3 linked regions of the Thermogemmata fonticola genome follow. The main gene of each other region encodes a partner of the protein of the gene in region 2 in a complex. Links are inferred from orthologs where the notes say so. Each region holds a gene or a part of one and is shown on either strand. Other genes may lie near its edges.

Region 1 (8,364 bases), on a different replicon or contig from region 2:
ACCCGCATCCAAGCGAAAATCGTTGTCGCCTCTGACAAAGGCGTCCAAGAACTCAAACTCCCCGCCGGCTGGAAAGCTGCCAACAACGGATTTGTCGAGTTTTCCCCGGATGGCAAATCTTTGTATGTCTCTTCCTTGCAAGATGTAGGCCTCGACATCTACGACATTGCCGATCCGGATGACCCTGTCGAACTCAAGCACCGTGTCGCTCTCACATCGGCTGGTGGAGAAAAGATCGGCGGCCACTTCTTCCTGGCTCCCGATGGGAAACATCTGATCTTCCACAACGGCGTGATTATTGACGGCGAAGATGCCGGTGGCCGCTTGGCGGAACCTGGAAATGCTGGCGGTGTCGGTGCAGGGGGGGTGCCGGGTGGCGGAACAGGCGGTTTTCCGGGTGGTTTGCCGGGTGGGGGAGGCGGTTTCCCTGGAGGATTACCGGGTGGCGGCGGGGCGACACCCCCGGATATTCCTCCCGCTCCTAACGGGAACAGTGGAGTTGTACCTCCTGGAATTCCTCCCGCCCCAGGTGGCGGTGGTTTCCCCGGTGGTTTACCGGGTGGCGGTGGGGCGACGCCACCTCCTCCGCCTCCCTCTCCTCCCGGTGGGGGAGCAAGCTCACCCTTGCTACCTCTGCTCCCTGGCGGACCGCGGCCCGGTGGTGTACCGGGTAATCCCGGACCCAATCCTCCAGCTCCGGGTGGTAATCCGAGGACACCACCCCCGCAATGATATCGTCACGTTGGTCGGTTCTCTCTCCTGAACCTTCCAGGCAAAAAACAGCGGGACAGAGTTGCTCCCCTCTGTCCCGTTTCCCTTTTTCATCGAAGATTCAGCGGAGTTTCGGTTGTTCCTCGACAAAGTGAGTGGATCATGACGGTGGGAAGAACCTGCCCAGTTGGCTCATGTACCACCCGATGTTGCTGGCGGTTCCTCCCGGAATCGGTAACCGACGCCGCGTACCGTCTCGATCAAGTCCGCGCTTCCTCCCGCTTCCGCCAACTTACGGCGCAAGGTTTTAATGTGGACATCAATCGTGCGCTCCAGGACGATTGCCCCTTCCCCGATGGCGGCATCCATGAGCTGGTGGCGGCTGAAGGCCCGGCCCGGCTGGCGGACGAGCGTTTCCAGCAGACGAAACTCCGTCGGGGTGAGAACCAGGGGCTTCCCATGAATCGTGGCGCGATGTCGGAGACGATCAATCCTTACTCCCAGATGTTCAATCACATCGCCTGCTTCACCTTGGCCCGCCACCCGCCGCAGGAGAGCCTTTACCTTGTGCAGTAGCACCTTGTTGCTGAAAGGTTTGGCGACGTAGTCATCCGCACCCATGGAGTAGCCCACGACCTGGTCCGTCTCCTCCGTCTTGGCTGTGATCATGATGATCGGAATGTCCCGTGTCCGTTCGCCGGCTCGCAGCAGGCGGCATACCTCCAGGCCATCCATTCCGGGCAACATCAGGTCCAGCAGGACGACATCTGGCAACAACGTCTGAGCTTTGCGCAATCCTTCCTGACCATCGTGAGCAACATGGGTCTCGTACCCTTCACGGTTGAAATACCACGACAGGGACTGAGTCAATCCCCGCTCATCCTCGATGATCAGAATCCGCGGTTGTGGCATCGTTTCTCCCCTTGTTGCCATCATAGCCAATGCACCGCTTGCCATAGACGCCACACCAGATAATTCATCCATAACGTGACTCTCCCGATCTCAGCAATCCCCCATCCTGAGTTTGGTCCACGGTGTTACGATTCCCTCGCCACATTATCCGCAAATCACCGCGAGCTTGGTGATCCACCGTTCTTGCAGCTTTTCCTACTGTTGGCTTCTCTCAGCCATTCGGCCTCCTCGGCTATGCTATCCATCTGTCACCCTACATGTATCATATGAAGGTCCCGCAAAACCTCGATGAAAGCTGCATGAGTTCGCTGGGGAACCCACCCTAGCCTGACTGGCTCATAGGTAAGCTCAACTGTATCGCGGGATGACAATACTTGGAGAACCGAGAAAGGAGAGGCATCTGAACGAATCAAATTGGCGGAACGAAATAGATTTCAGGCGGCTTGGGCAGGGGACTCCCATTCCTCAAACCGTAGCGGCAAGACACGGCTGACTCCCTGATCGGTCATGGTGACTCCCCACAGTCGGTCCGCCGCCGCCATCGTACGTTTTTTATGGGTGACAATGATAAACTGGCTGATATTCAGAAACTCGCGCAGAATGGAGGCCAGCCGAACCGTGTTGGCTTCGTCTAAGGCGGCATCCACTTCGTCGAGAATGCAGAACGGGCTGGGTTTGGTGCGGAAAATTGCTAATAGCAGAGCGATCGCAGTCAGAGTCTTTTCCCCTCCCGACAGCAGCGAGAGCGAACGCAACTCTTTGCCCGGCGGACGAGCAATGATGTCTACACCACTTTCCAGAACGTCAGCCTCATTTTCGAGAACGATATCCGCTTGCCCTCCGCCGAAGAGCTTGCGGAACAAATCTTGAAAATGGCTCCGTACTGCTGCGAGCATATCTAGAAAGAGCTTGCAACTATCCTTATTCAACTGGTCGATAATCTCCAGCAAAGTCCGGTGGGCCTGTTGTAAATCCTGATGTTGGCTCAAATGAGTCTGATACTCGCCCTCCAGGAGGCGAAGCTGGTCCACGGCCTCCAGATTCACAGGCCCAGCGCGGGTCATTTTTTGCTTGAGTTCATCCATCTCCTGAACCAGAGAGTCTGGATTGGAGGCCACTTCTCCATCCTTGGTATCCAGAAGTGATTGCAGACCCTGAGAGTCAACCTCCAGCTCTTCCTGGAGTCGTATGAGGAGGTATTGATGTTGATTCTTAAGGTCTTGCCGTTGTAATTCCAACTCATACAAACGATGCCGCAGTTGTTCAAGCTGCTGTTGTAACTCCTGAAAACAAGAATAAAACTCGTCACAACTTTGACGTTCCATTTCACAATACTGGTCTAATTGTTGTAGTTCTAGTTCAAATTTTTCTTTGTCAGCATAAAGCTGCGACAATCGCATTTCCTTGTTGAGAATCTCGACCGTGGCTTCCTGGTATCGTGTGCGGAGAGTATGTATCGCCGATTGAACATCCAGAATTTCCACACGTCGCTTGCGGATTTCCTTTTCGAGTTGGGCCTTCCAATCCATCGAGTGTTCTCGCGCGGAGAGCAGTTGGGTCAGTTTCATTTCGGCAGCATGCAGGTGTTGGCGTGTGGTCTCGCAGTCGCCTTGTAACGATTGCAGGGTCTGCTGAAGCAGTTCCAGATTCTGCTCGATTTCTTTGGCTGCTTGCTCGGCGCTTTCAGCTTGCCGGTGACTTTCTAGCCATGCGCTTTCCGCTCGGCGTAATTCTTCCTCCAGATATTGGGTCTCTTGGCACAGGAGTACCCAGCGTTCATTCCAGTGTTCAAGAGCCTGCCGGTGCCTGTCCAGAGTCTGGCGTGCCTCGATCGTTGCTTTTTCTAGCGTCTCCTGCTGTGCTTCTAGTTCGGTCAACTGACTTTCAATATCTTTCAATTCATACTGCAAGGATGTTAGAGCATTTTCTTTTTGCTGGAGTTGATCAAGGATATCGCGCGCTTGGGCTTGAAGCTCGCGGAGTTCGCTTTTTTGCGAGACAAGTCCTCTTCCGGTATGGAATGAACCGAGGATGACGGATCCGTCAGTTTCCCATAGGTGCCCTTGTTTAGTTATGATGCGAACATGGGCATAGCGCTTGCGAAGCGAAACAGCTTGCTGCCAATCATCGACGAGAATGACATTGCCGAGCAGTTGTGCGGGCAGATCGAGAACAGGCGACTGAACTCGCTCAGCTAAGGTCTCAATTTCATAATCATGTGATTTTGTATATGGAGGTGTATTGAGAGGAAGCAGTCCTATACGGTTGAACAAATCGTCCTGGAGTGTTGCAAGCAAGGTGAGGAGAGATTCCTCGGAGCGCACCACCATATATTGAGCCTTATCACCCAACGCGATTTCCACTAGAGGCGCTATATCGTGAGGAACTACAAGCAGGTCAGCCACGAGACCGATCATTTCCGTGACAAGGGGATGAAGAGGATCTTTTGCAGCGAGGCGGGCTTTTTTTTCCAAAAGCTGTCGAACTCCTTCTTCCACTCCAGCGCGGGAGCGTTCCCATTCATCGAGCAATTCCATCCTTCCGCGGACATCACTGTATTGGACGCGGAGTTTTTCTAATTCATCGTAGTGTAATTGTATATCTTGTTGTAAGTATTTTCTCTTTAAAATAAGCTCATCAATTTTATTGCGAATATCTTGAATCGATTGTTGTTTTTGAATGTCATTTTCCATTAGTTTATCTAATGTTTCCTGCAAAGTTTGTCGCTGGATTGTTGCCACGGTAGAATCCCTGTGGCGGCGTTGCAGTTCCTGTTGAAGTCGTGTGACGTTGGCCAAGGCAGCATTGGCGGCGGACCGCGCAGACGCAGTGACTCGAACAGCATCAAATTGTTGCTCCCGCTGCCGGGCTATTTCGGTGTCAATCTCCTGGCATCGGGATTGCAGGGCCTTGAGCGTGGCCTCCCATTGCTGTTTTTCTTCATGAACTCCTTGGATTTCGGACTCTGTGTGCCGGTACTGTGATTCCGCCTCTAGGTGCTCCTGTTCCGCCCTGCGAAGGCGATGTGTAATATCGGAACGCCTGTGGGTGAGCTGGAGCATCTCATTTTCGAGTGTTGTCAAACTCAGATATAAGTGCCGAATAGAGATTTGTTCTGTAGAGATTCGTCGTTCACAATCTGCTAAAATAGCAGATAGTTCTTTACACCTTTTTTCGTAATCATTCAATTTTTGCTCTCTCGATATCTTGGTGTTGTTATATGTATAAATACTTTGCTGTTTTTTCTCAATTTCAACATTTACTTGATGTATTAAATGATCTAATTGACATATGGCCTGCTTCAAGCGTTGATCCTCATATTTTCCCCAGATAATTCGAAGTTGCCGGAGGCGGGTTTGATATTCGAGGTACTTTTGGGCCTTAGTGGCCTGAAGGCGGCAGGTACGGAGTTGTGTTTCCAAGCTGTGGAGGCGATCCTGGGAACGGGTCAAATTGCTTTCCACCTCGGAGAGTTTCCGTAGTGCCTCGTACTTACGAATCTTGAAGCGGCTGATACCGGCGGCTTCGTCAAATAGTTCCCGACGCTGTTGAGGATTGGCTTGGAGCAACTCCTCGACGCGGCCTTGAGCAATGATGGTGTATCCCTTGGCACCGGCTCCACTGCCCATGAATAGGTCTCGGAAATCTTTGAGACGCGCCGGCTGTCCGTTGATCAGGTATTCACCGTTACCGTCTCGATAGATGCGTCGTGTCAACTGAACTTCATCCGCTTCGATGGCAAGCCATCGGCGGCGATTGTCGAGAACCAGGCTAACTTCGGCCATTCCCAAGCTTTTCCGCCGCGGAGAACCGTGGAAGATTACATCCACCATTTCGCCGCCGCGAAGACTACGAATCGACTGCTCTCCCATGAGCCAGCGAATGGCATCAACAACATTACTCTTTCCGGAACCATTAGGTCCAACAATTGCTGTAATACCTGGAGCAAAATCTAAACTCGTTTTATCGGCAAAAGATTTAAATCCTGTCAATTCCAGCCGCAAAAGCATAATTTTTTCCTGATTTATATTACATCAATTAATCTAAAATTGTATTACTTGTTATTTGGGATGATGGGAGGAGTCGAAGGAGGTTCGTGACGTTTCGGACCGAAGAGGCGTCCGGGTTCTCGATTCAAAGGGGGACGTGGGGGTGGCGGCGGCTGATTCGTTGGGTCTGTTTCCGGTGTGGGAAGAGTGAGATTAGCGTTCTCGACGGAAGTGCGGCTGACCCCCAGGCGCGACACCTCGGCGTCCGCTCGGCGAAGGCTGGGATCATGACGGGCGAAATAGGCCAGTTGTCGTAGGTTTAGCTCGAGAGGAATGGCATCAACGAGCACAGCGGATGACAAAACACCGGCAGCGTCGGCGCGGCGGATCAGCTCGACAGCTTCCGCATATCCTCCCCCCAACTGACCCAAAGCCATGAGCACGGAACCCACCTCGGGAGGGCAGGTTACCTGGCGTTCCATCCAATCGTCCTTGACCTTGACAATACGAGTGAGAGTTGCGGGGCCGGACGCCGGGACTTTGACAGTGTACTCGGACCCGACCGGTAGTGTGAACGGCCCCCGGAAGAGCACGTCATCTCCAAACAGAACAATTTCGGCTCGGCGGCTGCTGGTCAAATGCACCATTCCTGGTGTGCCCGGCGCTACCAAGTGGAGATGGTAGGAGCGGTGAATCGGGATACCTCGTACAGCCGCATGCTGATCGTCGGCGAGGCGCAGAGCCAGAAACGCGCCATAGCGGAGTTCGGGATCGGTTCGTCCCATCAGCTCGACGAGCCGATCGGCAGCAGCAGCGTCATCCAGAGCGGCGAGTGCTTTCAGGGCAGGTGCTCGCAGGGCCGGGTGTTCCTCGGCCAGACGGGCCAGTTCGGCGGCACCATCGCTCTGTCCTAAGTAGGCCAAGGCCTCAGCGGCGGCAAAGCGGACCCACGGCGATGTACTTTCCAGACCCACACGCAATGCCCGAACACTGCTCATTCCTAATGCTTCCAGCTTGACCGCTGCTGTCAAGCAGGTGGCAGGGTCGAGCAACTCATCCTCCAGTCGGCGGCGGTAAAGACTTTGAGGAGGAGTAGGAAGAATAGGTACGTGGCGTGCCACAAGAAGAAAGCGATAATGATTGTTGCGATACGGATATGGAACGTGAACTAAGATAAGTTCACGAGTTTTAGCATCGGCTACTTTTTGGGATGCATCTGTAGCATTATGAAAAGTTGAATTCAGGCGTTCCGCTACAATGGCGGCCATCCGCGGATTCTGATCAGCAGGGTTGAGCAGGATGTGATAGGGGCGGGAACGTGTCACCCGGGCACCTCCCCAGATTCGCGCTGAGCGATAAAGGGGCCGCCCTTCCGCATCCTTTTCGACCTCCTCAGGGACTTCGTCGCGCCGAGGCAGGAACTGTCCAGCGATCAACTCCCCCGAAGCGACGGCCCATACATCTCCGAGTTTCAAATCACCACTGGGACCGACACGTTTTCCTTCACGAAGCATGGCGCGAATGTTGCCGGTAGTTTCATATGTATATAATTCACAATGATGGAGATATCCTCCCTTTAAGCTCGTGGTTTTACTTTCTTCAGGCAAAGTGATCTCAACGTCGATCAATTCTCCTTTGCGCGCCCCTGGAGGGATAAGGGCGGAAACTAATACGAGTGATGTACGGCGTTGCGGATCATCTAAAAATTCTCGAACGTTAGTGACTCCTTGTTTTTTTAGACTTTGTTCGAGCATAGTGCGCCATCCTCCCGGCGGAGCACTGCTTCCCGTACCTGGAAGATTGGAGACTAGCCCGACACCGCTCACCGGGATCGGTTCCGTATTTCCTACGGTGCTTTTACTTCCAATAGTTGTAGAATCATCAAGATCAAAATTTGGATCATCACCTATTTGAGATCGACTTTGTATTTTATTCGTCAGACTATGATTGTCCCACAAATTATGGCAGCCTGTAATACTTGCCAATCCCCAGGTTGACAATGCTAGGAATTCCCGCCGCCTCCACCCCTTCCCCCGGCTAGCATTAGCCGCCATAGTTGGCTCTCCTTGCCCGACGGTTATTTCGGCCCGATTCCCCCGCGGTACGATTCCCCTTTCCGCCTAGGCCGTATCCACCAGCAGGAACGGCACCATAGCAGCCTCTGTTCATGTGTCAAGGCGAATATCGCTGCCCGCAGGGTTTTCCACGTCCTAGCCGTTCTGACCCCCCATGAGATCGGTTGCGATTTGGGTCATGGTCTGGATGATGGGTAATCTTTCAGATGGCTTTACTCGACGAGTCTTGACGAGGCGGCCGCATTCGACAGCTTTCATCGAGATTGATAGACCGGCTGCTCAGTTTCAACTGATAATATGTATCGCAGAGCTGATAATGTCCAATCATAGTGACGTGCAACGTACCTCGAAAAAGCCTCAAGCGATTTTGGCCGAAAATGCCTTGCAAGCACCAGAGACCTTGCTATGGTGGGCACCTCTGGAAGTGCGTTACTGGGGGGATGGCTTCTGGACACCAAAAGGATGGATGGAAGGGTCGTTCCCTGAGGAAGTGAAACGGGAGAGATAAATATGAGGAAACATGGGTTGGGGGCGTGGTTGATCACATTGGGGCTGATGAGTGGTAGCGGAATTCATGCTGCGCCGCCGGAGAGAGCTGAGATCGAAGGACGTGAAGTGGATCCCATGGTCCAAGTTTTTCATTTGCCAGAGGTCATCCGTGGGAGCTATGTCGCGCC
Region 2 (7,957 bases):
TAACGGGGAACGCGAAGCCCTTCGCCTTTGGATCCGTACACCCGATGAGCAACGTCGGGCGGCCTACGAAGCCGATCGCTTCGTTCCGCCACCCCAAGCTGCTCCCACTCACATTACCCCGGATTATCGTCATCCCGACGGAGCGATTAAGGTCAAGTCGATCCTCAACGACCGCTGCGCCCGCTGTCATGCCGCCGGAGCTGAGCAAGAGAACTATCCCCTGGAAACCTACGAGCAAATTGCCAAATACCTGGTCGTTCCGCCGAGTATCGAAGTGCCGCCGGGAGGGGGTTGGGTCGCGGTGTCCACACCCATAAGTATCGAAAAATTGGCCCAATCCACGCATGCCCACTTGCTAAGTTTCGCTCTTCTCTTTTCCGCCACAGGCTTGCTCCTCGCCCTGACCGACTACCCCCCCCTGCTGCGATACATTCTCGCACCTTGGGTCCTGCTGGCTTTCTTGGCAGACATCACCTTGTGGTGGTTGGCGCGCCTCTCTGACCTCTACGGTCCGTATTTCGCCATGATGATCCCGCTGACAGGAGCCGTTGCGGCGCTGGGATTGACCCTCCAAATCCTCCTGACACTTTTCCACCTCTACGGCTCAAAAGGTAAGACTGTCTTGGGCGTTGTGCTTCTCCTGTTGGCATTGGTGGCTGTGTTTGTTTATGCTCAGCAAATCCGGCCAGCGCTCCAAGCGAAACGAGAACGTCTGGCGAATAATCCGCCAGAGTCTGCTCAGCCTTCTCCGCCTGCCGGCTTAGCTCCGAAAACGGACTAACCCAATTCGGCAGCTTAGTCCATACCAGATGGATAGGCCGGGAGAATGAAACATCATGGGGATTTGATGAATCTCGGAAATCCGATGAATTCAAGTCATTAATGACGTATTATTCCAAAGTAAAAATCCATCAGTATGGATATACTGATGGATTAATAGTACATCAGGTTAATGTATCAAAGTGGCTCTCATCTATCTAGCTCCTTATTGGGCTAGCTCTCCGCTGAAACCGATTTTTCCTCCGAACCCGCCAAATCCCCCGATGCCTCCAGCAATTCCCATCATATTGAATCCACCTATACCCATCATATTAAATCCTCCCATCCCCATCATTCCCATCATGTTGAATCCCCCCATGCCCATCATGCTAAATCCCCCCATTCCCATCATATTGAATCCACCCATCCCCATCATGTTGAATCCACCCATGCCCATCATGCCCATCATGCCTCCCATCCCCATCATTCCCATCATGTTGAATCCCCCCATCCCCATCATGCTAAATCCCCCCATTCCCATCATATTGAATCCACCCATTCCCATCATTCCCATCATTCCGCCCATGCCCATCATGCCCATCATGCCCATCATGCCCATCATGCCACCCATTCCCATCATTCCCATCATTCCGCCCATTCCCATCATGCCCATCATGCCACCCATGCCGCCCAGGTAGCCACCGGGGATAGTTGGCAGCATTTGAATACCACCTCCGCCGATGCCACCAAATCCACCGCCGATGCCACCAAATCCGCCGAACCCACCTCCGATGCCACCAAATCCGCCACCGATGCCACCAAATCCGCCGAACCCACCTCCGATACCGGCAAAACTCCCGAATCCACCTCCGATCTGAAATCCGCCGAATCCGCCTCCGATCTGGAATCCGCCTCCGATTTGGAATCCGCCGCGGTTACCAAAGTTCTGAAAGCCTTGAATGCCCTGATTCCCTTGGATCCCTTGATTTCCCTGGATGCCTCGGTTGCCTTGGATGCCTTGGATCCCTTGGTTTCCCTGAATACCAGCGGGGCGCCATTCACCGGGTGGAACATAGGGCAAAAAGCCGGGGCGAAGGGGACCTTTTCCCGGCTGAGCTTTCACACCTGTCACCCAAGGTACCACGGCACAAACGCTCATGACACCGACCACCATAGCCAGCCCACGGGGTAGAGTACGCAACATTGCTGCTCCTTCACCGGACAGAAAGGATGGTCCCGCAATTCGACAACGAAAAGGAAGCACCACCGGCATTGACCCTTGGGATGACCTGACCGCCAAGTCTCTCCCACCAGGGCAAGTATTGGTTCAGCATACAGGCTGACAAGAAAAATGCGCGGGGAAAATTTCAAAAAATATAAAAAAGTTGCTCCCGATCTACCTTTCCTTGCCATATCGGGTGTCTTGAACTGATGGGATTGATCAGGAGGGGAGAAAAAAGTGTAGGGTCGGTTTACTCTCCCAATCGGAAATCAAAAAACATTTTCAGGGACGCAAGGATCAGCCGATCGTAAAATCGTATCGTCAGCCGGAGTTGTTCTCCGCCCTCGAGCTGAATTTGGTATCCCATCATGCTATTTTTCTCTTGGCCAAGCCGGTTGCGCACTTGTTCGCCGACTTCTTCATCACCCGTGAGTATGGTTACCAAGGCGGCAAACTGTTTCGGTTGATAGTGCCACTCAAAGGCGGCTCCTGGACCTGGTTGCAGTTGGCTGATCTGTCGCAATATGGTCAGGGCTTCGGGTCCGACAGCTAAACCCAAGGCATCCGGACCGCAGGCGACGAAGAGGGCAGGGTTCTCACCGAAAAGTCGTTCACCGTGATCTCGCACTTCGGCAGGCAATAGGGGCCAAACCTTCAAACGGTGCACCGTCCATTCTCCGGCCTTGGCGGCATCCATCTCGAACATCGGTGCGAACGAGCGCTGCTGGGCCAGATGCTTCAACGCCTTCTCCACGTTCTTGGAACCACTGCAACTCAAAACCGCAGCGGCACTGTAATGGCCTTTGGCATTCGGTTCCCGCAGTAGAATAGCGCTTTCCAATTTCCCCTCCTCGCTGTCGCGCTGCCAACTCCGAGCGATTTCCAGAAACACCTCGGCTACCTCCTTTGGCCAACCCGCCCCCTTGATTTCCTCCTGGGCAATCTCTCCAATTGCGCTCCAGAGCTTTCGCCATTCCGGGGCAAATTGAGGGGGTTGGATCACCAGGGCCGTTGTCGTGGAGGGGATTTGGGCAAGACCAGAGAAACGCTGCTGGCTTTGCCCCCGCTGTTGCACCACACGGGCAAGAGGAGTACCAGGCCGGGGGAGCAGAATCGCATCCAGGATCACTTGACCGCCGGGATCATTGAGTTCCCAGCGGAGCTGAATCTCAAGCTCCTCCGCTTCCTGGGCTACGCTCTGGATATTCCGCACCAGCCATGACGGCACATCCTCATAAAGAACTTTGGTGAGCTTGGCCTGGCTACCCTTGTCTCCCGCATTTCCCGCAAACAGACCTCGCATTTTAGCAAAACCGTTGTTCACTCCCTGGATGAGTTCCTTGACCGAGTCTTGCGGTACTCGTCCCGGATACAATCGCAGGCTGATGATCGTTTGGGGTTGGTCTCGCCACAATTCCTCAGGCTTGGGCAGGGCCAACGCTGGCCACGGTGAATCGACATTCAGCAAAAGATAAGCCCACTGGTTTGGCATCAACCGAAGGTAGGAGCTTTTGGAAATCAGTGAGGAGGGAAAATGAATTTTGTATAAAAACTTGTCTTTGACATCTTTCTCGGCGCGAATCTCCAGGCGCTGAAGTAAATCGAGAAACGCCTCAGTATCCGTGATGGGCAGAATCAAGGCAAAAGCAGTGTCCTCGGATTTGGCTCTCCAGATGGCGAAACCGCCCCAAGGCCGGTTCAGGTCCAAACCCGCGAACCCCTTGTCTCCGAGTTGCTTCTTGAGTGCCGAGTCGAAAGATTCCACCAGTTGGGGGCCTTCTTCCTTGCCCATTCGGCGGAGGGCCTCGCGAGCTAACGCAAGCAGTTGAGCCACCGGTTGCCCTTGGAACACTAATGTGGGTTGGAGCTTGGCAGGTTGTTCCTGAGCGGTTTTCTGTAAAGCATTTCTCGCCTCCAACTCCGCGCTGATTCCCACAACCCCAATCAGGCCCGCGAGCAGCCCTCCCAAACGGAAATGCCACGTTGACATGGTTGGTTCTCCGAAATGCGGCTGTTGGGACCGTCCCCTCCACTTCAAGCATCATAACCCCCGCCTGCGGCTCCTGCAATCAGGCAGTGGTGTGCGCCGCTTACCTTTGCAACACGTGTATCGCATCATTGCCGGCACTGCATGAAGCAATGTGGGCAAACGGCATGGAGGGTTAAGCGTGCTTGCCTGACGGTAACAAAGGCGATATACCGCATGAGAACCAGGTACCTTGGCAGGAGAGAGCATTCTCCTCGTGGTTTACGGGAGGCATGGGAGTCATGGTTCCGATCGATTTGAGCGGCAAAGTCGCTCTGGTGACTGGTGTGGGAGATAACCACAGTTTTGCCTGGTACATTGCCAAGCGTTTGCAAGAAGCCGGGGCGACGATCGTTCTGGCGTGCCATCCGCGGGTGGTCAATATTGTCGAGGGGTTACTCCGCAGCCAGCATGCTGACGACGTGGAATCCCGCAGACTTTCCAATGGCCAGGAATTCCAACCTGCACGGATTTATCCCTGTGATGTTAGCTACGACACCATGGACGATGTTCCTCCGGAAGTCAAAAACGACCGGCGTTATGCCCGATTTGCCGAATATTCGATTCAAGGGACCGTGGATGCTATCGGCAAGGAATTCGGAGGAATCGACATCCTCATTCACTCGATCGCATTCAGTCGCGAGGTCACGAAACCACTGATTGAAACCAGCCGAAAGGCTTATCACGAAGCGATGGGGATTTCTGCTTACTCGCTCACGAGTCTGGTGCGGGCCGCAGTCCCCTACATGAGCCATCGACCATCCGGGGGTAGTGTCGTGGGATTGACGTATGTTGCGGCGGAACGAGTGGTGCCCCATTATGGGGGCGGCATGGCGACATGCAAGGCAGCCCTTCAGATCGACGCTAAGCAGTTGGCTTGGTTCGTAGGCGATCGCAACATTCGGGTCAATTTGATCTCAGCGGGACCTTACGGCAGCCGTGCAGCGCGCGCGATCAATAAGGATTTCGACAAACTGATCCAGCATGCCGCTGAACACTCCCCCTTGCGCCGGCCTATCAAACCGGAGGAAGTCGCCGATGGCGTGCTCTTCCTGTGCAGCCCCTTGGCCAGTGCCATCACGGGGCAAATCCTGTACGTGGACTGTGGCTACAACATCATGGCCACGTGATACGGCGGCTGTTCCCCGTTTTGTAACAGCCACTTCCGTTTCACCTCCGCTTCGCTTATACTACTGTCGCCCTTCCTCATCCTGGAGTCATTGCCATGGCTATAGCGGTAGTCTGTCCGCAATGTAGTTCGCGTTTGAATGCACCGGATATCGCAGCGGGAAAGCGTGTCAAGTGCCCGAAATGTCAGACTCTGGTGAACGTTCCCCAAGCCGCACCAGCCTCTTCGATGGGATACGTTGAAGTCGTTCCGTCGCCTGCACATCCGCCGGGTCGCGCTCCAGGAAAACCGCCGGCATCCCGTGTCGCTGTTGCCGTAGGGGATGATGAAGATGAGGTGCCTGTTCGGAAAAAAAACAAAAAATCTTCGGACTCCGACAGCAATGTGATGCTCATTCGCAATATCATCGGGGGTATTGTTCTGGTTATTCTCCTCGGTGTTGCTGGGTATATCTACTACACCAAATTTTTCGCCAACAGAGATGGTGATGATCAAGCATCAGCCAAGTCGGATAGCAATACGGCGACTCCGCCGCCAGGCGGCTTTGTTCCGTTGGATAAGGCTCAAAATATAGGGAAAGGCCCTCCTCTCATTCCCATCATCCCTGGCGGTCCTGTGGCAGGCGGTGTGCCGAAAACGGGCGGAGGTGCTCCCACCACCAAAGGTGGCGGCGGGGGTGGCTCTCCGCGACCCAAAGATGGCACCACTCCGACTATCACCACGCCTGTGGGACTGACTGTGACGTTTCCCGGCCCGCCGCGGAAATCGGATTCCCTCGCCCGGCAACTGCTGGTCAAGCATGGACTGACAGGGGATGTTTACCTCTGGAGTGATGGAGGAAGTGCTTGCACACTCGTGGTCGCGCAACTACCCGCGGGAAGCACAGAAGAACAGGGTAGAAAACACACTGAATCCATCATCCGAGAATTGGCGAATCTGGACTCTGGATATAAGCTGGTGGAACGCAATACCATTACACACGGTGGCCGAAACTTTGATCGACTCCTTAGCCGTAGTCCAGATGAAAGTAGAAGTATAGAATCATGGGCGCTGGTTTCTGATCAAAACATCTTCATAGCATCCACAGAAATTACAAAGGATGAAGCCTCGATGGCGGTGCAACAATTCCTAGCCAATATCCGATGATAGAGGAACATGTGGCTTCTCGGAGTTCCATGCTATCTCCGATTGATCGCCAGGATTCTTGAGTGCAAGAACGATGTTCCCCTCTTGATCGCTGATAACATCGACAACAAACCGGCGGATCAGTTCAAGTAGGGCTAGGAATAGCCCGATGAGTCTCATGCGTATGTAAGGGGGCTGAAATATGTCTCTGAGTGGAATCTGACGAGGGCCTTTCAATGACCGGATGATTTCATTTTCATAGACGTGTTGAGGAACGTCATCTTGGGAAAGCGGGATAGTTTCAACCGGTTGAATCTCGCGGAGAATCCGGGCAAAGGCAGCGATAAGGTCCCACAACTCTACCGGCCGGATCCTCAGGGACGGCGAGTGAGGCGTAGGGGAGGGGGTGGCATCCAATCGAGGATGGCGAGTGTTATGAACTTCAGCTTGAGATTCCAGGATTTGCGCCGCTTCCTTGATTTGTTTGTATTCGAGAAGCTGTTGGATGATATTTCTTTGTGACTCCTGGAGGTTAGCGGAGTGGGCCTCCTCGTTTTCATCACCGGGTTCCTGGATCAACAGCCGGCTTTTCATTTCCATCAGTCGTGAAGCCATGACCAGGAATTCACCGGCTACTTCCAGTTTCCAGAGATTCAACTCTTCCAGGGTTGTGATAAAATCTTTGAATTGTTCAGCAATTTGAGCGACCGCGATTTCCTGGATTTCGAGTTCATTCTGGCGGAGGAGATACAGAAGCAGGTCGAGAGGGCCGTAGTATTTGTCCAGTGTTACTTTAAAGAGATGATGATCTGATGGGAAATATGGATGATCTGACTTCATAAAGCATTAAGGGTTGAAGTTATTATATAATCGTGCCGTCTGGGATGATGGAGCCACGCGGGATGCATATGATACCATCTCGGATATAGTAGAGGCCATTAGGGCCGTCATAGTGCTGGCGGCCTTCGCGGTTGATGAGCTGAACGTAACGCCCGATGCGGCTATCTTTGTCGAGGATGGCTCGTTCGATAATGGACCCATCTCCGATGTTGAGGTTGGGGCGCTGAAGGCGTACATTTTCTAACTTTTGTTTGTCCGACTCATAAGCATCGGAACCTAACATGACGGTTTCACGGAGAACACAATTGCGTCCGATGATGCTACGCACACCCACTAGGCTATGTTCAATTCGTGTGCCTTCTCCGATGACGCAGCCATCAGCAATGAGGCTGTGTTCGAGTACGGCACCGTTGATTCGGCTCGCCGGCAAGTTCCGCATGCGCGTGTAAATAGGTCCATCGGGACTGAAGAAATCGAAAGGCGGATTGGGTCGGGCCAAGGCGATACTAGCTTCATGGTAGCTCTTGATCGTCCCCAAGTCTTCCCAATAGCCGTCAAAGAAGTGAGCGATCATGCGTTTGTTTTTGTAATGGCGGGGGAAGACCTCCTTGCCGAAGTCCGTCGCTAGCGGCCGGGCGGTTAGCACTTCGTAAAGAACGTCGGTGCGAAACAGGTAAATTCCCATGTTGGCTAAATAATGCCGGTTGTTGCAGGGTATACCTCGGCGCTCAAGCCATTCCGCAGGAACATAGTAAGGAGCGCGTTCATCCTGGGTCTTGGGTTTCTCTACAAAACCTGTGATGCGATTGTGTGTATCCACACTCATCAGTCCGAAACCACTTGTCTGCTCCTCCGT
Region 3 (7,195 bases), on a different replicon or contig from region 2:
GTGACGGCAGCGTTCGCTTCGTGACCAACTCCATCAGCCTGCCCACCTGGATGGCCGTCGCAACCCGTGCCGGAGGGGAAGTCATCAGCAACGATTGGTAGGGGGAGCCGCCTCCTGACTCACAACCCTTTCCTGCCTGGTCCCTTCCGCCGCCTGGGCCATGTCCCCCCGCTGCTTGGACCAGCAGCCGCCTGTCCCTTATCGAGCGGCCTCTTGACAATCCGACGAGATTAGAACATCTGAACACACTCGGCCTTGGCCATCCAACTGCCCCTCCGCAGCGGGGCGGAGGAGGGGGCCGGATTGCCCTCCCTCTCTCCTTTTCTCCTATCCCGCCCGCCCCAGCCTCATCTCCGTCCTGGCTGTCGCCAGGTCCTGACATTTCCACCTGCTGGTGGCCGTGCCGCTTTGCCGGGGAGGAGGGCTGTCCCACCCCTGATTCAGCTCCACCGCTTGGCGGATTCCACGCTGGAGCGACTTTTCGGAGGCCGGCAGAGATTGCGGCATCCCCGATCGGGACAGGGCCTGGAAGCGGCTTTTCTCTCGCGCTGACGGTGGGAATTGCCAGAAAGGCATGTCCACTGGGTGAGGCGGGACTCGAACCCGCACGCCCTTGTGGGGCAAGGGATTTTAAGTCCCTTGTGTCTTCCGATTCCACCACTCACCCTGGCTGGTTCGTCTCTGGACCATTTTACGCCGATTCCGTTCCGGTGCCACCTCCCGTGTCCCGCTGAGGGGGTATCCCTCTTGGGGCCGTCCCGCGGAGAGGAGTGTCCGCCTGCCCTCTTGCGCTTCCCTAGTCCTATTTCTCCAAGGCTTTCAAAAGAGCAACCCATCATAGGGCCTCAAGGTGAAAAAGCAGGCGGCAAGTGATCGCGGCGGTGGTGAAATTGGGCACGAACCTGAAAGGGAATCCCAGCGATCCGAGGAGGTGGGAGACATAATGTTGGCCCTTGAGGAGATGGCTCTGAGGAAGGATAGATTTGCGGACACAGGGTGAATCTGATTCCACAAAGGTCCAGGGAGAGGGAGTGAGATATGAAGCGTGCATATGAGGTCCACACCGGCAGCGGTGGCAGGGTGGACGTGGGAATGGTGTAGTCATCTATTCGGCTTGGCAGAAGGGGAGAGTATAGAAAAGAGAGCCACCGCCCTGATAAAAGCTATCACGGCGGTGGGTATACGGATTACGTTGAAGGGCAAGAGGGATCAGGCGAGAACATCCACAAGCCGCTTGACCTGATCTGCTCCCAGGCGTTTGATCAGGTTGCGGACGGTTTCCAGGTCCTCGATTTGCGGTTGGCGCCGCCCGCCTCCGGATTGGCGCTTGATCTGGGATTTGTAGTTGCTGATGAGATTGGTGGGCAGTTCGTGGTGAAACTCGTTGAGGATGTATTCCTGCAATTCACCGGGTTTGGCATCCGGTCCTTTGGCTTGCATCGCCAGCCGCACCATTTGCATCTGGCTGATGCTGCGCTTCTCACCGCTCTCCGCCGACTTTTCTGACTTCTTGGCCATTGGAGCGTACCTCACACAATACGGGTTAGAAAAACACAGATAGGGCTTCCGACCACGGGAACGGACTCCACAATACCAGTTCCCTTTACCTCTGTTATTCCTCTCGTCAGTATCATATATACCACATCCAGAGAAGTGGAAAGAGAAATTTCGATTTTTTTCATACCAAAGCCGATATGCAGATCGGTAAGGTCAGACGGCACGGAGGCGGGGGAAAATGGTATTTAGGAGATCTCTCGGAAAATCTGGTCGATCAATCCTCCCTCGGCGAAGAACTGCTTCTGGATGTTATGCCAATCGCCCAGTTGATGTTGGGGATCCACAGGACGGAGAAGTTGCATAGGGGTAAAGCGTGGGTCTTCAGTCCAATGAACGGGGCGGAGATATTGCTCGGCGATGATGTTTTGTGCCACCGGTGAATAGAGGAAGCGGATGTAGTTGTGGGCGAGTTCCTCCGCGCCGGCTTGCCGGGCGTTGGCGTGGACCACGGCCACAGGGGGTTCGGCCTGGACGCTCAAGGGGGGATGGACGATTTCGACCCGGCCGCGGAGTTCGCGTTGTTGCAGATAGGCCTCGTTTTCCCAAGTGAGCAGAACGTCCCCGATGCCCTTGCGTGCGAAGGTCAGGGCGGCCCCGCGTGCTCCGCTGTCTAGCACAGGCACTTTGCGCAGCAAGCGGGTGAGGAAGTCTTTCGCCTCTGGGAAGCTCCCCCCACGAGCGGTCACGCTCAGCCAGGCGGCCAGCATGTTCAGGCGGGCGCCGCCGCTGGTTTTCGGATTGGCCGTCACGATGCGGAGCTGATCCTGGAGCAAATCCGGCCAATCGCGAATGTTCCAGGGGTTCCCCTGCCGCACGACAAAGACAACCGTGGAGATATACGGCAATGAACGATGCGGAAATTGAGACTCCCACGAAGGTTCTATCAGACCTTTGCGCACAATGGTGTCGATATCCAGCCACAAGGCCAGGGATACGACGTGAGCAGGGAGGCCATCGAGGACTGCCCGGGCTTGAGCGCCGGAGCCGCCATGGGACATTTTGATGCGCACCGGCTCTTGGCCCTGTTGCTGCCGATGTTCTGCGAAGGCCTGGTTAATTTTGCGGTACAACTCCCGCGTCGCATCGAAGGAGGCATGGAGCAGTTCCGCCCCTCGACCCCGGCCGGAGCAGCCGCCTCCGAGTGTCAAGGCACCCGCCGCCAGGGTGTGGAAGAAACCCCGCCGCGTCACGCATCGAGAAGTCCATAGCTTCATATATTTCACTCTAGTCATCCCCGCACATGTTGGCGATGGATCGATTCTTGATCTTATGTAGAAAGCGATTGCAAAAACTTACCATCATTCGCCTCTCATCCCTTCCATTTTGGCCAAGTGCCGCGGGGGGGCCGCCTGCCGCGGGGTCTTGTGGCGCCGTTGGCGCGAAAGGAACCGAGCGGGGGGAAGGGCATCGGTTTGGGGTCCGTTGGGGTGTGCCGTTCTGGAGGATGCATTGTGGAGGCTGGTCAGGAGGGCGGTTTTTTCAGGGCGTGGATGTGGGGCAAGTCTTCAAGAGATTTCAGGCCAAAAAGTTGGAGGAACCGGCGGGTGGTACCGTAGAGTTGGGGCCGGCCGAGGGAATCTTGCCGCCCGACGACCTGGACCAATCCCTTTTCCAGAAGGACGCGCAAAGGTTCGACGGCTTGGGTGCCACGGATTTTTTCGATTTCGGCTCGCGTGATCGGCTGTTTGTAAGCGATGAGGGCGAGGGTCTCCCAGGCGGCGGGGCCGAGGTGCAAGTCACGGCCCGTGTGTCGGAGGCGGGCCAGCCAGGGATGATAAACGGCGCGGGTGAGTAACTGATATCCCCCGGCCACTTCGGCGATTTGGAACGCTGTCTGGTCGGCGTCGTAAAGCTGCTCCAGACGTGCGAGCAGTTGTGCCGTGGCGGCGGTGTCCGGAAGCAAGGCGGCTTCGGTGAGCCGCTTGAGACTCAGAGGTTCGTCGGCGAGCAAAAGCACCGCCTCCAGGCGGGCCAAGAGGGGATCGCGGGCCAGGGGATCATCCGCGGCAGCCGGTGCTCGAAGGCGGGTCCGCAGCCATGGCCCACGATTGGGCAGATCGGCAGGGCGCACATGTGCCGGACGGCGGGTTGCTACTCCCCACCGGCGGCTCGTCCCCAAAGCAAGCCGATGGACCATGCTCCGTTCCTCACTGCTGGGAGCTTCGGCGGTTCCTCAACGCCTGGATGCCATCGCTGGGAGATTCTCTACATATCTGATAAAAGGCGCTCTGTCGAGGGGAAGGGGAACGCCTGGCAGAACGAAAGGGGCAAGCTGTGCTGGAGTTCTGGTCCGGGTATTTGGACAAGCCGTGGAATGTGCTGGCCGCCGCTGGGACCGCCGCGGCACTGCTGTTTGGCTTTGTCGGTTTGTCGGCCTTTTTAGCGATCTGGGCCGAGCGCAAAGTGTCCGGGCGCATTCAGGATCGGCTGGGACCCTCGCGGGTGGGACCCTTTGGCTTGTTGCAATCGCTGGCGGATGCGATCAAGCTGCTGGCCAAGGAAGACCACGCTCCGGCGGGGGCGGACCGTTTCCTCTTCCGCCTGGCCCCCTATCTGGCTTTTTGTGCCAGCTTTACGGGGTTTCTCGCCTTGCCCTTCGGGTATGGCCTGGTGGGCTGGGAGCTGTCCGTGGCGGTCTTCTTCATGCTGGCGGTGCTGTCCAGCGAAGTGTTTGGAGTGGTCCTGGCGGGATACGCTTCGGGCAGCAAGTGGTCCCTCTTTGGCGGAGTGCGGGAAGCCGCCCAGGTGGTCAGTTATGAGGTACCGCGCTCCTTGTGCGTGGTCATTCCCATATGCCTGGCTGGAACGTTGGACCTGCATCAGATCGCCCGCCAGCAAACGGGGGGATTCTGGGAATGGAACATCTTTCACGATCCGTTCACCTATCTCGCCTTTTTCGTGTTTTTCATCACGGCGACGGCCAGTTGCAAGCGTGCACCCTTCGATTTGGCGGAAGCCGAGAGCGAACTCGTGGCCGGTTTCCACACCGAGTATAGCGGTTTTCGCTGGTCGATCTTTTTCCTAGCGGAATACGGGAGCATGTTCGCGGTCAGCGGCTTGGCGGCGCATCTGTACCTGGGCGGTTGGCACAGCGGGTTGCTCCCTTGGGAACCGGCGGAAACTTGGGGGCCGCTCTGGGGGAACCTGCTCAACGTCGGCGTGTTCGTGGCCAAATGCTGGCTTTTGGTCCTCGTGATGATGTGGCTGCGCTGGACTTTGCCGCGGCTGCGCATCGACCAGGTCATGGAGACCTGCCTGTTCTACCTGCTGCCGATCAGTTGCGTGCTTATGGCAGGTGTGTGCCTCTGGCAACTAGCGGTGCCGGCGGAGTGGGGCCGGTGGGTCCGCTACCTTCTCGCCGGTCTGACGGCTCTAGGCTTACTCACGCTTCTGATCAGCGTCCTACGTCCCTTGCCGCAGAATGCCCGCCGGGGCGAGCTTCCCGGCGCCTGGAAGGGGCAACCATTATCCGCTTTGCCCCTGGGACGCTCCTGAATCGGGCCCAAGGAGCGAGAGCATTTCCACTGGGGAAATGTGCCGGGCGGGCTGGCTTCCTGTCCCAGCTGGCTTCCTGTCCCAAAAGAAGAGGATTCTTTCCGGAATTCCTGGAGGGGAATGGGATTGCTGGAGAAAAATGGTTCATCTGAGAGAAGCGGTTACTCTTGGCAGGGAACGGCAAGCCTTGGAGTGGTGTTGGGCTTTGGGGTGTTACTCAGGTGGTCTCTGACGCGGGCAGATCGGGTAACTCCGCCGGTTCCTCGGACTTCTCGCGAGGCGGTTCCGCTGGAGCTGCTGGGGCCGGGGAAGGGGGAGGCGGTGCGAGAGTTTTCTCCACGCTGGAGGGAATGGCGACGCCCAGCAGCGGGGCCAAGGCCAGCATTTGCAGATCGAAGTCCCGCGCATCCGGCCGCAGGCGGAACAACCGCTCTTGATACCAATGGCTGTGCTGCACCTGGAGCACCACATCGGCAAAAAGCACACTAAAAAAGAGCAGTCGGCCGACATACTCCATCCACATCGCATGGATTTGCATGTTCCACACCTGGACCAGAGAATGGCGCTCGTCGAAGCCGAGCAAATGCTGCTCCCCAATTTTCGTGGTGAACAGATAGATGATCAGCAGGACTACGCCGACCAGGGTGAGCGTCAGCACAATGCGCTGCAAGCGGATGAGCTGCTCGACATCCTCCCGGTACGCTAAGGGTTGGACCAACAAGCGATATTGGGCCAGGTAAACGATCGGAGCGCCGATCCACAAGATCAAGCTGATAAGCAGCAGAGCATTGCCGATGGCGTGGTAGATCAACACGAGGGTGGCCCAGGTCAACAGCACGAAAAGGGGAATGCTGGCAACCATTCCCCAGCCCGGTACGGTAGCCGCCGGATAGAACATTTTGATCCGCCAGCAGCCGCGACTGAGCGCCGGTAACAAGGACAGCACCAGGGGCATGATCGTCATGTAAAACTGCAAGCCCAAGATCAGGTTGAGGACCATGCGCTGGGCTTGGACTTCCGCTACGGTCGTCTGTGGTGTCTGGGGGATGGCAATGAGCCATTCCGCGGGACTAAAAACCAGAATCAGCGGGATGCCGAGGGCCAAGCCGCCGCCCCAAACCACATAGCGGAACGACTGGCGGTACTGATGGAACAGGTAGGCAGCACTGGCGGCGCTGCCGGCCAGGATCAACGTGGCTAGGGGAATGAGAAATTGCACGGCCACGCCAAAGCTGGTCAGGTCTTCGCGCCCCTGTTTGTCATTAATCAAGTGAAGCAATTGCAACACGGCGGCCAATCCGGCAAAACTGGAGGCGATCCAAAGCGCCGCCTGCCGCCAGAGAGCGTAAGCCGCCGGACGGCCCTGCAACCCCGCTTGGGCCAATTGCGCCTGCTCCTGGGCCTGGGGGACCATCGATTCCGGATGGCCGGCGAAGAGCCGCTGCCAGTGAAGCAGCATGCGGCCCCAAAAGGCCTTGAACCAGGCGAAGGGGTCCGGCGGCGGGTAGGGGGAAGGAGCCTGCGGTACTCCGTAGGGAGGACCGTAAGCCGGTCCATAACCGCTAGGAGGAGGGGGAGCCATCCCCGGCATCGGCGGAGGAGCGGGCGCATAACCAGCCGGAGTGCCAGGCCAGGAGGTGATAACTCCCTGCGGCGGGAAATACGGCAGCAATTCCGCGACCTGCCCCGCTTCCACCCACTGGGGCATCCCTTGCCGCCAGACCAAATCCCACCGACTCAACCGGCCGGAAGCGATCTCGGCGCGAAGCTGCTCCAACGTCACCGGCCCGATCTGCGTTCCCGCGCGGGCAAAATACCAAATCTCATTCATGGTCGTGCTGGGAGCTGGAAACCCCTTCCGCTGGCCGTTCCTGGGGACAAAGTTGCTATCAGATTAGTCCGCCTTCCGCCGCTTCGCAATATATCTCCCCCCAGCAAGCCTCGCAATCAGTAGAACTTTCGCCGCTTGGCAGCCGTTGCCCCAACAAACTCCACCCGGCAGGCGTGTTACTCTGCGGCAGAACAGACCCGTCTCGAAAGTGAAGGCGATCAATGGCTCTACGCCCCGATGGTGGACCGTTACACCCCCTGACAGACCCGCCGCACAATCCGTGCGATGTTGCGGGCGTCATCCAAACCGCGG

What was found. Proteins that work in one complex are often made in the same cells at the same time.
Region 1: the proteins of H0921_RS09410 (region 2) and smc are in contact, whole or in part, in a crystal structure (PDB 3ZGX), measured with the Bacillus subtilis proteins. The link is inferred for Thermogemmata fonticola from one-to-one orthologs.
Region 3: H0921_RS09410 (region 2) and scpB share a complex: the UniProt entries of both Bacillus subtilis proteins name them as parts of the cohesin-like complex. The link is inferred for Thermogemmata fonticola from one-to-one orthologs.

The regions. Positions count from the first base shown.
Region 1 is NZ_JACEFB010000003.1:245,678-254,041, reverse strand. The notes cover bases 1,858-6,011. They hold smc (chromosome segregation protein SMC), read right to left. Parts: upstream 5,634-6,011; coding sequence 2,058-5,633; downstream 1,858-2,057. Other genes in these bases: H0921_RS07060 (flagellar basal body P-ring protein FlgI), read right to left, coding at 5,678-6,011. Also shown: H0921_RS07075 (hypothetical protein), read left to right, coding at 1-732; H0921_RS07070 (response regulator), read right to left, coding at 904-1,623; more of H0921_RS07060, read right to left, coding at 6,012-7,666; H0921_RS07055 (hypothetical protein), read left to right, coding at 8,198-8,364. UniProt on the Bacillus subtilis protein: Required for chromosome condensation and partitioning.
Region 2 is NZ_JACEFB010000005.1:212,369-220,325, reverse strand. The notes cover bases 5,184-7,957. They hold H0921_RS09410 (segregation and condensation protein A), read right to left. Parts: upstream 7,102-7,957; coding sequence 6,265-7,101; downstream 5,184-6,264. Other genes in these bases: H0921_RS09405 (glucose-1-phosphate adenylyltransferase), read right to left, coding at 7,124-7,957; H0921_RS09415 (hypothetical protein), read left to right, coding at 5,365-6,282. Outside these bases: H0921_RS09440 (hypothetical protein), read left to right, coding at 1-781; H0921_RS09435 (hypothetical protein), read right to left, coding at 986-1,963; H0921_RS09430 (hypothetical protein), read right to left, coding at 2,232-3,971; H0921_RS09425 (hypothetical protein), read left to right, coding at 3,970-4,116; H0921_RS09420 (SDR family oxidoreductase), read left to right, coding at 4,250-5,137. UniProt on the Bacillus subtilis protein: Participates in chromosomal partition during cell division. May act via the formation of a condensin-like complex containing Smc and ScpB that pull DNA away from mid-cell into both cell halves.
Region 3 is NZ_JACEFB010000013.1:73,360-80,554, forward strand. The notes cover bases 1,858-4,842. They hold scpB (SMC-Scp complex subunit ScpB), read right to left. Parts: upstream 3,695-4,842; coding sequence 3,020-3,694; downstream 1,858-3,019. Other genes in these bases: H0921_RS14475 (sulfate ABC transporter substrate-binding protein), read right to left, coding at 1,858-2,771; nuoH (NADH-quinone oxidoreductase subunit NuoH), read left to right, coding at 3,832-4,842. Also shown: H0921_RS14460 (DUF1559 domain-containing protein), read left to right, coding at 1-101; H0921_RS14470 (hypothetical protein), read right to left, coding at 1,210-1,518; more of H0921_RS14475, read right to left, coding at 1,743-1,857; more of nuoH, read left to right, coding at 4,843-5,052; H0921_RS14490 (DUF4339 domain-containing protein), read right to left, coding at 5,270-6,883; H0921_RS14495 (3'-5' exonuclease), read right to left, coding at 7,132-7,195. UniProt on the Bacillus subtilis protein: Participates in chromosomal partition during cell division. May act via the formation of a condensin-like complex containing Smc and ScpA that pull DNA away from mid-cell into both cell halves.